3 regions of the Enterobacter sp. C4G1 genome follow, and region 2 is predicted to be linked to each of the others. Evidence: predicted binding sites of a transcription regulator. Region 2 holds the regulator's gene; each other region holds the start of a gene.
The links. The regulator LexA, encoded in region 2, represses DNA repair genes until DNA is damaged. The targets are predictions, from matches to a motif close to TNCTGTATGTACATACAGNA.

Region 1 (4,901 bases), on a different contig from region 2:
CGTATTTACTGGAGCAGAGCGGATTCCCACTCGGGCGCGTATTTGCCACCAGGGGCAGCGAACTGGAAACAAAAATGAAAGCGGATGCGCAACGCTGGCTGTCAGCCTGAGTGTTTTACGCCCTGTCGCCTGCGGGGATTAACACCGGTAACGGGTTAATCTCCTTTGAATGGCTTATCCGTCAAATGACTTCCGCCCCCGCCGCCAATACCACCGTTGAACCCGCCACCGCCCTGAGCGAAACTACCATGCTCGGATGGGAAAAAATCGCTCGGCGAAGCTGCCGTCATCGCTTTATCGATGAGATCTGACAACACAGCACGTTGCTGTGCTTCAGATACATCGGTATTCGCGCTGTCCTGGGCAGTTTTAGTCCCGGAGTCCGGATGAATCAGAGGATTACTTGACATAATAACCGCAGCCGAGATTAACAAGGGTACAACGACGGTCGAGTTATACCAGTTCACGATAACCGCCACCATGCCTTCTGAATGGGAGGGCACGGTCTTATTCGCGTTAAAGTTCTTAACATCATCTCCTTGCGTACACCCGGCGAAGGACAACCGTGGATATAACGTCAGAAACAGACAGGAGAACGATGATAGTAAAAAGCATCGGCGGTTCATGTTCATGATGGCATCCTCACTTTACATTCCCCATATAGGGTGTTGCAGTCACACCATATAACTGATTAAGGCCTGCCGTTGTCACCAGTGAAGATATTGCCGCACGCTCTGGGGTATAACTGGTATTTACTTTATCTATTGGCACATTCGATAATATCTTGTCCAGCATTTCCTGGATATCATTATAGTTTTTCCGTTGACCATCAAACTCAGTGCTAATACGGCCATCAAACTCATACTTATAAAGTGCTGATACTACTGACATCCTGTAGGCTGCTTTTATTTTTGCCAGTCTGATCCAAATATTTAAATCGTAATCATTACGGATAAAATTGGCCATCACCATACTTTTCCCTGACCTTAGCATTGGAACAACCTGAGTAATAAAAGTTTTTTCCGAGAACGGACACGTCAGGCTAAATATAAATATCCCACTGTTTTTATTCACACTCCCGACGGGAATAGCACAACTGTTCTCCAGGTCGTTATGAGACAGTTTTCGCCCCACACCTGACGTCAAATTAACGGTTGAGAAGTCACTAACCTTAAACTGTTTCGGATGCGCTGAAATATCCATGTATGACCTCAGAAAGAGAGTGGCACATAATAAAAATAACCACATCCGTGCAAAACGGCATGATATAAAAGTATGAGTTAAAATGAATTACGGGCATTCTCCCCCTACCGTGCCACCGGCAAATCCGCATACTTTGTCGTATAAGACGGGGACAGCATCTCACGCTTCATCGACCAGGCTTTCTCGATCCCCTGCCCGGCAAACCAGACTTTCCCTTTCCCGGAATGATTAAGCCTGTCTATCGCCTCCATCAACGCCATGCTATTGGCTCGCGGGCGGTTGTCATCGAACAAATTTAGCTGTGCGACCCCGCTACTGAAAAAGTCTGCCAGCATCACCCCCGCTTTCATATAGCGATACCCATCGAGCCATATCCGCTCTAACGCTTGCGTGGCAGCGCGGATGATATCGCGTGAGTCGTTGCTCGGCGTCAACAGGGTGACAGACGCCTGATTGCCGTAATACACCTCATTATCCGCATGAGGGCTGGTCCGCAGAAATACGCTGATGAAGCGGCAATACTGGCGCTCGCCACGCAGTTTTTCCGCTGCGCGTTCGGCGTAAGCGCAAATCGCCTGATGCATCTCAACATATTGCGTAATGCGGTGCCCAAAAGAGCGGCTACAGATGATTTGTTGCTTTGTGGGAGTAAATTCTTCCAGGTTAAGGCAACGCTCACCGCGAAGTTCACGAACCGTGCGATCCAGAACCACGTTGAAATGTTTCCTTATTACCCACGAAGAGCTGTCGGCCAGCTCAAGCGCCGTGGTAATGCCCATCGCATTTAGCTTTTTGGTGATCCGCCGCCCAACCCCCCATACCTCTTCCACCGGCACTGCGGCCAGCAGTTTGCGCTGACGATCGTGGTCTGACAAATCAACAACACCGCCCGTGCTGCGCCATTTCTTCGCTGCATAGTTCGCAAGCTTCGCCAGCGTCTTCGTCTGCGCAATCCCTACGCCTACCGTCAGCCCGGTATTTTTCAGTACCTGGTTGCGCATCTGGTGCCCGAAAATATCCAGTGGCATACAGCTGTCGATGCCCGAGACATTCACGAACGCCTCATCAATGGAATAGATCTCTATCGCCGGGGAAAGATCGGTCAACGTCTGCATCACGCGGCTGCTGAGATCGGCATACAGCGCGTAATTCGAGCTAAACACGTAGACCCGCGACGGATAGCGTTTCTCCTTGAACTTAAAGTATGGTTCACCCATTTTTATCCCCAGCTGCTTTGCCTCGCGTGAAAGCGAAATAATGCAGCCATCGTTATTGGACACCACCACAATGGGCTTTCCCTGAAGGTCGGGACGAAAAACCGTCTCGCAGGACGCGTAGAAGCTGTTGACATCAACCAGTGCGAACATGGTTATGCATTTCCGGGCCACCCACGCGATGGCTTTTTACTCCACCAGAATGTTGATGTGTTTTAAGCGTATGCGTCACCACACCGAAGATTTGCAGCTCCTCTTCGGAGTGAAACGTAATAGGCTGATAGCGAGCATTGTGGGGAAGCAATCTTAAGACCGGCCGGGTTTGTAGCTCTTTTACCGTAAACTCCCCGTCCACCGCCGCCACAACAATGTCGCCATGTCCCGCCGTTAACGAACGATCGACCACCAGCAGATCGCCATCGCCGATCCCGGCCCCGATCATGGAATCCCCGCTGACTTTCACGAAATACGTTGCACTGGGGTGTTTTACCGCCAGCTTGTTCAGGTCGATACGGTCTTCAACGTAATCCTGCGCAGGGCTTGGAAAACCACAGGCAACACGCTCCAGAAACAGCGGTAACTCCATGTCCTGCCGGGGATAATACGAAAAGAGAGTGCTCATCATTGCCTTTCCTGCCATGTACTGTATATGCATACAGTATTACGTATTATGGGTAAGGATCAAGGCACTTTCCGGGCGATCGCGCAAACACGTTGATGTGTGAAGGGATTTAATCCTGCACCTCATCCGGTCGGTTACTCCACCATGACTTTCACTTTAGGCTTCGACAGCAAAATTTGTATCAGCTCCGTAAACGGAACAGGCTTAAAGAAGTAATACCCCTGCTGGAAGACGATATTATTCCGGTTGAGGTAATCAAGCTGCGCTTTGGTTTCCACACCTTCGGCGACAATACTTATCGAGAGTTTACGCGCCAGATCCAGCACACAATCCAGGATCCGGGTGGATTCCTCATGCTCATTGACCCGGCTGACAAAGCTATGGTCAATCTTGATGTAATCGATATGCAGATCGTGCAGGTAAGAGAGCCCTGAATACCCGGTTCCGAAGTCATCCAGCGCGATGGCAAAACCATTTTCGTGCAGCGCATTCAGGGTATGAACCAGGTGTTCGTCAATATCCAGCGGTTCACGCTCCGTGACTTCAATCACCAGGTTCAAATCTTTGCGCTCAAAGCGGCTTTTGTAGTTCAGGCACTCATCCATAAAGGTGGGCATGGCAATATGAGATGCACTGAAGTTAATCCCCACATGAAAACCTTCCGGCAGCTTGCTGGAAATAGCATTCATCTGTATCACCACCTGCGCCATCAGGCTGCGCGTCAACGGTACAATCAGGCCGGATTTTTCAGCAAGCGGGATAAACGAGGCCGGGGAAATATAGCCCGCTTTCGGGTGTTTCCATCTCGCCAGTACCTCCACGCCCCGCAGGGTGCCCTCACGGCCATTAACAACGGGCTGATAAAACGGGATAATTTCCCCCTTTGCGATGGCGCGCTGTAGCGACTCCTCAGGCGGCGTACTTTTATTCAGATATTTATACAGCGCGTAAGCACCGAGACAGGCTACCAGCAGTAAAAAAAACAGGATGCCTGCACCCTGACTTATCAGCCTCTGCACGCTGAATAACGGAGGATAGTTATACTCAATACTGTAGGGATAATCTTTGGCTTCAAGCCGCCCGACATGCTTGCCTTTATTGTTTACCGGCGCGGCATCACCAGACAGGCCCAGCACGGTGTCACCAACCCTTAACCGATAACTGACGTCTTTTATCGAAATACCCAGGGCGTCGCGGATATGGCGATCGCTGACTGTGATCCCAATACGGCTGCCATCAAATACCGTCTGATACAGCAGCACAGGCAAACCATTTACCGTCTCTTTTGCTGGCAGCAGCATCAATGGCAAATCAGGTAATCTCATCACGTTAACCAACAGCACACGGTTATCCGGCAGGGATGAACACACTATTTGCCCATGCGTGAGAATGAAAATAGTCCTGAGATGAGGTTGTAGCGCCGCCTCAGTGCCAAGCCGGTATTGCCCTTCCTCATCACAGCCTGCTCCGGCGACATTCATCGACGTCCGGGTGGCGCGCTGAGCTTCACCCAGGATCGTATTCATATTCTTTACGACATACTTCGCCCCCGTCATGCTGTCGGCCCGTGCGGAATACCAGAGCTGGGTATTCAGAATAAAAATACCCATGATAAACAGGGCCAGAGCGGCAGCAGCAGGAACAATAAAATGACGCATTAACGTATCCTGGGCACGAGTGAGTAAGATGACGCTGACGGCATTTACGGCGCTTAATGGTGTAAGTACAAAGAGCATGGTCGACAAAAGTAAAAATAACCATGCTCCTTCAATAAGTTCTCCGGAAATTGTTTAGCAGGTAAACGCTTTATCCTTCGCCAGGAAGAAAGGCCGCAAATAAGCAACGGCACTGGAAAGCGGGAT
Region 2 (4,901 bases):
GCTTCGCCCTGCGCCATAATGTGATTGAAGCACACGGATTATGCTCTGCGTGCGTGGAGGTCGAATCATGCAGCCATCAGGATGCGTGCCAGCATGACCACTCCATTCTGGTAAAGAAAAAACCGCGCTAACGGCAAAAGATAAGGCGGCTCAGGGCCGCCCTCAGGGTGTACATCCTTGTACTTGCAGGTATTACCGGTCTACCAGCGATAGTCGTTACGCTTTTCCCAGTCGCCGACTTCTTTCTCCGCCTGATCTTTGGCGTAGCCATAGCGTTCCTGAATTTTACCGACAAGCTGATCGCGCTTTCCTTCGATGACCGTCATATCGTCATCTGTCAGCTTACCCCATTGCTCTTTCGCTTTACCTTTGAACTGTTTCCAGTTGCCGCTGATTTCGTCTTTATTCATCATCAGGTCCTCATCGTTAAAGAGTGAAAGGGCCGCCCGAAACCTTCATTTCATGCTGGACGTGATAATAATTTTAGTTGAGCATCTGGCACTCAGGAATTTATTCAGAATCTTTTACCATCATGAGAGATCGTGACGGGATGAAAGCCAGGTATTATTTTTCCAGTGACGACGCCAGATAAACGCCAGCGAGAGGCCACGCAGAAGAAGAAAGACCGCGAGGGCCAGCCATAACCCATGATTCCCCAGATACGGCACCGTGAGCAGCGTTAAACCAAACCCACCCGCCGCGACCGCCATGCTGTTACGCATTTCCGCGCCACGCGTTGCGCCAATGAACATCCCGTCGAGTAAATAACACCAGACGCCCACAACCGGTAAGATCACCTGCCAGATGATGTAGTGGCTTGCCAGCTCACGCAGTGCAGGTAATGACGTGAGCAGCGCAACAATATACTCACCAAAGCAGGTGTAGATGAGTGCAAATGCCAGCGCCACCAGCCCAGCCTGACGACATGCAGCACGCCAGACATCATGTAATTGCCCGCTTTCGCGCGCGCCATACGCTTGCCCGGAATGGGCTTCTACCGCGTAGGCAAAGCCATCGAGGGCATAGGCGGTAAAGGTCAGCAGCGTCATCAGCACCGCGTTGACAGCAACGATTTCCGGGCCAAGCCGCGCGCCAAAGACCGTCAGTGCACCAAAGCACAGTTGCAATAACAGCGAGCGCAGCATGATGTCGCGGTTAAGCGCCAGCAGCTTGCGGATATTGCCGCGCCAGGCGGCCTTTAGCAGCGCAGGTGTTATGCCCCGCATCACCAGCACACGCCAGACCATCCACAGCCCGATAATCAGCGTGCCGTACTCGGCAATAGCTGTTGCCAGCGCCGCGCCCTGCACATTCATGTGCAACCCCATAACCAGCCAGAGGTCGAGCACTATGTTCAGGACGTTCCCGACAACCAGCAGGATAACGGGAGCGCGGGCATACTGAACGCCCAGTAACCAGCCCAGCAGAACCAGATTCGCCAGAGATGCCGGTGCGCTTAGCCAGCGAATATCAAGGAAACGCCGTGCCTGCTCCAACACCGCTTCACTGCCACCTACAATGTGTAATGCCAGCTCAATCAGTGGTGTACGCAGCAGAACGATAAGTACACCCGCACCCAGCGCCAGAATTAACGGCTGTACCAGCGCACGTGCCAGACGCAGGGGATCTTTTGCGCCAAACGCCTGTGCCGTCAGCCCGGTGGTGCTCATGCGTAAAAAAAGCAACAGCATAAAGAGGAAGCTGGTTGCCGTTGCGCCAATCGCCACGCCACCCAGATACACCGGTGAATCCAGATGACCAATAACCGCCGTATCGACCAGCCCCAACAGCGGAACGGTGATATTGGAAAAAATCATCGGCAGTGCAAGACGCCACAATGCCTTATCGGAAGCAGTCAGCAGTGACATGAAAAATACCGGGAGTGGGAAATGAATCAGGCTACGGAGGCTCCGTAGCCTGTCAGGGGGAGATTACAGCCATTCTCCGTTGCGGATGACGCCAACCGCCAGACCTTCAATGGAGAAGTTATGTTCGCGAAGATCCACCACGATTGGGGAGAATTCGCTGTTTTCCGGCAGCAGTTGCACAGTATTGCCCTGTTTTTTCAGGCGCTTAACGGTAACTTCGTCATCAATACGCGCCACCACCACCTGACCGTTGCGCACATCCTGAGTCTTATGAACCGCCAGCAGATCGCCATCGAGAATACCGATGTCTTTCATGGACATGCCGCTGACGCGCAGCAGAAAATCCGCGCTCGGTTTGAACATGCCAGGATCGACCTGATAGTGACCTTCAATATGCTGCTGTGCGAGCAAAGGCTCACCTGCCGCGACACGGCCAACCAGCGGAATGCCCGTCTCTTCTTCTACCAGCAGACGGATGCCGCGTGAAGCACCAGAAACAATCTCAATTACGCCTTTACGCGCCAGAGCTTTAAGGTGTTCCTCGGCAGCATTTGGAGAACGGAAACCCAGGCGCTGCGCGATTTCCGCACGCGTAGGTGGCATTCCCGTCTGGCTGATATGATCCCGGATGAGATCAAACACCTCTTGCTGCCTGGTCGTTAACGCTTTCATTCCGCCCCCTGGGTGTATATACAGTTATGCTGTGAGTATATACAGTCAAAGGTGATTTTGGAACCAAAAACTGCACAAAAAACCAGGGACTTAATTATTCCTCGAGGCTCATCGGAAATGCGACCAAAGCAGCGTGACCCAGGTGATCACCGCAGTAATAATCGCCAGCAACACGGCGGCAGACCCCATATCTTTTGCACGACCAGAGAGCTCATGGAAATCAGAGCCAATACGATCAACTACCGCCTCAATAGCGCTATTGAGAATTTCCACTATCATCACCAGAAGCACAGAACCAATAAGAAGAACGCGCGTTATGGCATCAACATCGAGGAAACAGGCAATGATTACCGCCACGATAGCGGCAACGCCTTCCTGACGAAAAGCGGCTTCATTGATCCACGCGGCACGGAAACCTTTCCATGAATAGCCGGCAGCTTTGATGATTCGGGTTAACCCAGTGGTATTATTGGCCATTAAAAGAACCTTTTATTAGAAATAGCGTCAGTAACTATAGACGCAGTGCGTTTACTGCCGCCCGAAGTATGACGGGTAACAACAGAAATTTTGCGCGCTTTCTGTTATCCTTGCGCCGCAATTGCATTATTAACCAGAGGCTTTACATCGTTTATGTCTGGCTGGCCACGAATTTACTACAAATTACTTAATTTACCATTAACCGTTCTGGTAAAAAGCAAGTCTATCCCAGCAGAACCCGCGCTGGAATTAGGGCTCGATACCTCTCGCCCTATAATGTATGTTTTGCCTTACAACTCGAAGGCAGACTTGCTCACGCTCCGCGCCCAGTGTCTGGCGCATGATTTACCCGATCCGCTTGAACCACTGGAGATCGACGGTACTCTGCTGCCGCGCTACGTGTTCATTCACGGCGGGCCGCGTGTGTTTACCTATTACACGCCAAAAGAAGAGTCCATCAAGCTGTTCCACGACTACCTCGATCTACACCGCAGCAATCCTGATTTGGATGTGCAGATGGTGCCGGTATCGGTGATGTTTGGTCGTCGCCCAGGTCGCGAAAAAGGGGAAGAAAACCCACCGCTGCGGATGCTCAACGGTATCCAGAAATTCTTCGCGGTGTCCTGGCTTGGTCGCGATAGCTTCGTGCGTTTCTCTCCTTCTGTGTCGCTGCGCCGCATGGCAGATGAACACGGTACGGATAAAATCATCGCGCAAAAACTGGCTCGCGTGGCACGTATGCACTTTGCGCGCCAGCGTCTTGCAGCCGTAGGGCCGCGCCTCCCGGCGCGTCAGGACCTGTTCAATAAATTGCTGGCGTCTAAAGCCATTGCCCGCGCCGTGGAAGACGAAGCGCGCAGCAAGAAGATTTCGCATGAGAAAGCACAGCAGAACGCCATCGCATTGATGGAAGAGATCGCTGCGAACTTCTCCTACGAGATGATTCGCCTGTCCGATCGTATTCTGAGCTTTACGTGGAACCGCCTCTATCAGGGGATCAACGTTCACAACGCCGAGCGCGTGCGCCAGCTGGCACATGACGGCCACGAAATTGTCTATGTGCCCTGCCACCGCAGCCACATGGACTACCTGCTGCTTTCCTACGTGCTTTATCATCAGGGCCTAGTGCCACCGCACATCGCGGCCGGTATTAACCTGAACTTCTGGCCAGCAGGTCCGATTTTCCGCCGCCTTGGTGCCTTCTTTATTCGTCGTACCTTCAAAGGTAACAAGCTCTATTCCACCGTATTCCGCGAATATCTGGGCGAGCTGTTCAGCCGCGGTTATTCCGTTGAGTATTTCGTAGAAGGCGGGCGTTCCCGTACTGGCCGCCTGCTTGATCCGAAAACCGGCACGCTGTCGATGACTATCCAGGCCATGTTGCGCGGCGGTACCCGCCCAATTACGCTGGTACCGATTTACATCGGCTACGAGCACGTTATGGAAGTGGGAACGTACGCCAAAGAGCTGCGCGGTGCGACCAAAGAGAAAGAGAGCCTGCCACAGATGCTGCGTGGTCTGAGCAAGCTGCGTAATCTGGGTCAGGGCTACGTGAACTTCGGCGAGCCAATGCCGCTGATGAACTACCTTAACCACCATGTCCCGGAATGGCGCGAGTCTATCGACCCTATCGAAGCGATACGCCCTGCCTGGCTGACGCCAACGGTGAACGGCATTGCCGCTGAGCTGATGGTGCGTATTAACAACGCAGGTGCGGCCAACGCCATGAACCTGTGCTGTACTGCGCTGCTGGCATCGCGTCAGCGTTCACTGACCCGTGAACAGCTTACCGAGCAGCTCGATTGCTATCTGGACATTATGCGTAATGTTCCGTACTCAGTGGACTCGACGGCGCCTGCCGCTACCGCCAGCGAGCTTATCGAT
Region 3 (4,901 bases), on a different contig from region 2:
AATCGCTCACCACTTCCAGAATTTCCCCTTTCTTAAGCTGAGGCAGGGCTTCAAGCGTTGCGACAGCCGGGTAAGGGCAAGGCTCGCCGACCATATCCAGGCGATAGTCAGGTACAATCTCTTTCATGCGATATTCTCCTGGGGGTGCGTCTTATTGGCCGTGCGGCGAAAAAAACGTTTTTCCTGGGCGACAACCAGCAGAAATGCAATCAGCAGTAGGGCGTAGGTCACAAGTAAACCGCCCAGCGGACCAAAGGTGTTCAGCAGGTTAACCTTGTCCCAGTTGGTTGCCAGAACCGGGGATAAATCATCCCAGAAGTACGCCAGCACCGTAGAGCCAATCACATTGCCCAGTCCAACCCACCAGTAATGCACCTGGCCTTCTACCGCACGATACATCCAGCCCGTTTCACATCCACCGGCCAGCACAATTCCGAAACCAAACAGTAAACCGCCGATCACCGCATTGGGACCAGCCCACATGATTTTCGGTTCAACGCCGAGCTGCACGTAACTGAAAATACCGATAGCGCTGACCGCCATCCCGGCAATAATGGCTTTTGCCATCATTGTACGGCCGGTTATCCACATATCGCGAAATGCTGAAGTGAAGCAGATCTGCGCACGTTCTATCAGTAAGCCAAACCCAACGCCGAACAGCATTGCCAGGCCCAGTTTCGGCTGGTTAAGGGCGGTGCATAATGCCCAGGCCAGCATGGCGAAAAAGACCAGCATCCCGAGTCGAAATCGACGGCGCGCCTGAGCGGGTTTTTGAGTCAGTGGCGAGGCGGCGCTGACTTTGGTCATTTTCACTGGAATGCGGAAGAAGGGCAGTAGCGTAAAGCGCGCGCCAAAGTAAGAGCCAATGGCCGTTGCCACGGCAAAGAACCAGGCATGAAGTGAAAACTGAGGAATACCGGTAAAGAAGGCTGCCAGGTTGCAGCCCATCGCCAGGCGGGCGCCAAAGCCTGCGATAATACCGCCCGCGACGGCCTGCATAATGCGGATCCGGCTTTTTGGCATTCGTAGCTTCACGTTGTTTGCCCACAGCGCGGCAGCAAAACAGCCCCCAAACATGCCGATAATCATCATCCCGTCGATACGGGTCAGGGGCGTACCGTCCAGATGAATCAGTTTAAAATAGCCCCACTCTTCGGTATGCACGCCCGCAAGCTGTAATAATTGCCCACCCCAACGGGTAAACTCACCCGTTACCGCCCAGAAGGTGCCGGTGATCCCGAAATAGTAGGTAGAAAGAATGCCCGCGGCGATAACCGCCGGAACCGGAGACCAGAACTTAACCAGGTAAGTCTGTTTGAAATGATGCCATGTCATGACTATGCCTCTGAACTCAGAAGGTGTATGTGGATTTAACGGGCTGGAATATAGAGCTTTTGCTCTTTCTCAAAAACCTCTCCAGACCTTTTATCCAAAATACCTGCCTTTTTAATGACCTCAATCATCAAAAATTCATGCTCTGATACGAAAGCGACATTCAAAAATTAAATGGCAAGCCTGGTACACTCTTTCCCTCGCTCAAGACGCTCTGATAATGAATGCTGTTCGTGAAACTATGCAGGTAACCGTCTTTGATATCTGAGGATTTCATTTTTGCAATATTATTTCGGCGCTGGCCGGTAGGCTGATTGCCAACGGATTGGACAGAAAACAGAGGACACTCATTTACGATGTTGCCGTTTTGCACTTTATACAAGAAATTTCCGGCGGGCGGAAAGTAACAGTTTACAGGCAGGCATATTATCAATTGACTGCCTGCTGGTATTGAAGACCATCAAGTGAAGACTAAGCTTCAAGCCACATATCAGCTTCTTCAAACATCTCCTGCACGACCCTGCTTATCTGTTCCTTTTCATGCTTGCTCGCATCAGTGTTGATCGCTGGCAGCGTCATCATTGGTTTAACGCGAACTTCTGCATCCGGGAAAACGCGGCAAATCCTCTTTGTTAACTCATCCAGAATGATGTTTTTTGCATCTGGCAGGCCTTCGAAATTGCGTTTGTCGTAAACGAGTTCTACGAACATAACCTTTCCTTAGAATGTGAAATAGTCTTGGCTTGATCTGTGGCCCTAAAAATACTACTGTGCATGCATACAGTCAATAAGTGATTGAGGATACAACTCATGCCACGTCCATACGAGATAAGGGCTGCATTCGTTGAGGCCATACAACTAAATCCAAAGGCTATCGCTGTCTCATACGGCGGGATTTCCCCATCTGAACTGAAGCACATGCGACAGCTTGAGGAAGAGAATCTCAGGCTGAAGAAGCTGGTTGCCGATCTGAGCCTCGACAAGGCCATGCTGCAGGATGTGCTGGCAAAAAAGAACTGACGCTGGCGCGACTGCGCGAATGGGTCCGGGATCTGCAGGCACGCTACGGAGCCAGCGAAAGACAAATATGCTTTATCCTGCGGGTCAGCAACAGCTCGTTCAGGTATCTTTCTGTGGCGTAAGACGACAGTGCGCTACGCCTGCGTATCAGGAGATCAGCGAAACCCGGGTCCACCATGGCTACCGCAGAGTTCACGTCATGCTCAGGTGTGAAGGCTGGCGGGATAACCATAAACGTATCTATCGACTCTACAGCGAGCAGGGTCTGTCCCTGCGTCTCAAACGTCCACGTCGTAACAAATCGGCACAGCGCCGACAACCCAAGCCTCAGGGGTTGTATCCGAATCATATCTGGGGCATGGACTTTGTCTCCGACGCATTATTTGACGGGCGTCGGTTACGCCTGCTGACGGTAATTGATCTCTACACGCGTGAATGTCTGGGGATCTGCGTGGGCCAGAATCTGCGCTCAACGGAAGTTGCGGAGATGCTGAACAGTATTGCGTTCAGACGTCCTTTACCACAGTTGCTGAAAACCGATAACGGCTCTGAATTTGCAGGAAAAATGCTGGACAAGTGGGTGTATGAACGAGGGATCCGTATAGACTTCTCACGCCCGGGAACCCCAACGGACAATGCGACGGTGGAGTCGTTCAACGGCAGGCTGCGGCAGGGATGCCTGAATGAAAACTGGTTCATGTCGCTGGAAGATGCCCGGTGCAAAATCGAGGCCTGGCGCATAAACTATAACCAGAGACGCCCCCATTCTGCACTGGGCTGGTCTTAAAGGAATGTGGCCTGCCTACATAATTATCATTTGTTCGACAGTGCCTTTATTATTGCTGATAATTCAAACGGTTAGCCAGAATTGAATAATCAGAATCAATCTATGATTGAAAATCACTCTAATAATCTACGTTCTCGAATTAAGAAACCACTCACTAATAGGTATAAAGTTTTTATGGATATTTGCCGATAGCTCTTTTAGTAGATATACATAAGGAAAATAATTGCATGTTATGGATTTGCCGTATTTCAATGAAAGTGAAGTTGTTTATAGCATTAATGCCGCTTCTGTTGGCTATGTTCTGGCTTGCAGGTTCAGGTATGATCAGTCGCATCAATATTGAACAGCAGATGAATACCATTGGTGAACTCACCATACTGGCACGCAGCGCTGGCGACGTTGTCCATCAACTCCAGCGAGAGCGTGGAATGAGTGCTGGCTTTATTGGTTCCCGCGGGCAAAGTTTTCGTGAAGAGTTAGCAGCACAGCAGAAATTAACCGATGATGCGCTGTATAAGTTAAATCAGACGCTCGCCTCTACGAATAAAGATTTACTCAAAAATGAAATTTTCGCGACGCTGAATGTTTTCAAGGACAATATTCAGCATCTTAAATCAACCCGTAATTCAATTAACAAATTAAATATTGATTCCCCGCAATCCAGCAAATTCTATACTCAGACTATTTCTGGAATGCTGAACTTTGTTGGTGGAATGATCCATTTGAGCACATCTGGATCGATGGCTAATGAACTTGCAGCATATTATAGTCTTCTGAATTTAAAGGAACAGGCGGGAGTGGAGAGAGCCCTGCTGTCTAATATCTTCTCCACCAATAGCTTTGGCGACGGTCAGTTTCGCATGTTCAGTGACGTAGTGGGCAAGCAGGACGCATGGTTAACTGCGGCGCGGCGCTTTAGCAGCCCGTCGCAGGCTTCAGAGTTAGACAACGCGCTGAAGTCAGTTGATGCCGTTCGTGCACTTGAACTGCGGGAAGTGGCTTTTGATAAAGCAGACCGGGGAGGATTTAGTGTCAACCCTGGGGACTGGTTTAAAGCTCAGACCCAGCGTATTGAGATACTACGCACATTAGAGAATCACGCAGCGGACGCTCTGCAGAGCCATGCTGAATCCCTGGCACACGACGCCCGCGTTGACTGGCAATCCTTTATTGCAATAAGCCTGATTGCAATGCTTATTGCAATCATGTTTGCGGTGACGGTGGCGCGCAGCATCCAGCAGCAACTGACCGGGACGTTAAAATCCATCGCCGAAATGGATGGCGACCTGACCCGTCGTCTGGAAGTGCCGGGCAGTGATGAACTGTCTGCATTGAACTTCGCGTATAATCAGTCGATTGAGAACATCCAACGCATCGTGCAGGAAATCAAATCTGGTGCAGTGATACTCCGAGGCGCGAGTAGCGATATTGCCGCCGGGAACCAGGATCTTGCTCAACGTACGGATGAACAGGCTGCTTCGATTGTTGAAACGGCTGCCAGCATGGAGCAGATTTCAAGTAATATCACTCAGACTGCTGGTAACGCACGTGAAGCTGAGCGCCTGACGCAGGAGATGGAACGGGATGTTCAGGAAGCAAATCGTGTCTCAAACGAGGCCAGTCAGAGTATGGTTGCGATTCGCTCCTCAAGCGAGCAGATTGCTCAGATCGTGACGTCGATTGACGAGATTGCATTTCAGACGAACCTTCTGGCGCTGAATGCCGCCGTCGAAGCAGCACGTGCAGGTGAACTGGGCAAGGG

Region 1: umuD (translesion error-prone DNA polymerase V autoproteolytic subunit) is a predicted target of LexA. The motif match lies at 3,059-3,078, and genes of this name have one in related genera.
Region 3: ACT9TW_RS18190 (DinI-like family protein) is a predicted target of LexA. The motif match lies at 2,099-2,118, and genes of this name have one in related genera.

Annotation. Positions count from the first base shown of each region.
Region 1 covers NZ_JBQVVV010000002.1:337,709-342,609, reverse strand. Annotated here, with positions in the region: gene ACT9TW_RS15495 (nuclear transport factor 2 family protein) at 1-110, shown strand, start outside; gene ACT9TW_RS15490 (hypothetical protein) at 156-632, opposite strand; gene ACT9TW_RS15485 (hypothetical protein) at 643-1,203, opposite strand; gene umuC (translesion error-prone DNA polymerase V subunit UmuC) at 1,308-2,570, opposite strand; gene umuD (translesion error-prone DNA polymerase V autoproteolytic subunit) at 2,554-3,039, opposite strand; gene ACT9TW_RS15470 (EAL domain-containing protein) at 3,174-4,697, opposite strand; gene ACT9TW_RS15465 (M24 family metallopeptidase) at 4,830-4,901, opposite strand, start outside.
Region 2 covers NZ_JBQVVV010000001.1:1,394,696-1,399,596, reverse strand. Annotated here, with positions in the region: gene zur (zinc uptake transcriptional repressor Zur) at 1-131, shown strand, start outside; gene ACT9TW_RS06680 (CsbD family protein) at 201-410, opposite strand; gene dinF (MATE family efflux transporter DinF) at 531-1,868, opposite strand; gene lexA (transcriptional repressor LexA) at 1,932-2,540, opposite strand; gene ACT9TW_RS06665 (diacylglycerol kinase) at 2,649-3,017, opposite strand; gene plsB (glycerol-3-phosphate 1-O-acyltransferase PlsB) at 3,171-4,901, shown strand, end outside.
Region 3 covers NZ_JBQVVV010000002.1:886,127-891,027, reverse strand. Annotated here, with positions in the region: gene yedF (sulfurtransferase-like selenium metabolism protein YedF) at 1-127, opposite strand, end outside; gene yedE (selenium metabolism membrane protein YedE/FdhT) at 124-1,335, opposite strand; gene ACT9TW_RS18190 (DinI-like family protein) at 1,804-2,043, opposite strand; partial or broken gene ACT9TW_RS18185 (IS3 family transposase) at 2,218-3,133, shown strand; gene ACT9TW_RS18180 (methyl-accepting chemotaxis protein) at 3,367-4,901, shown strand, end outside.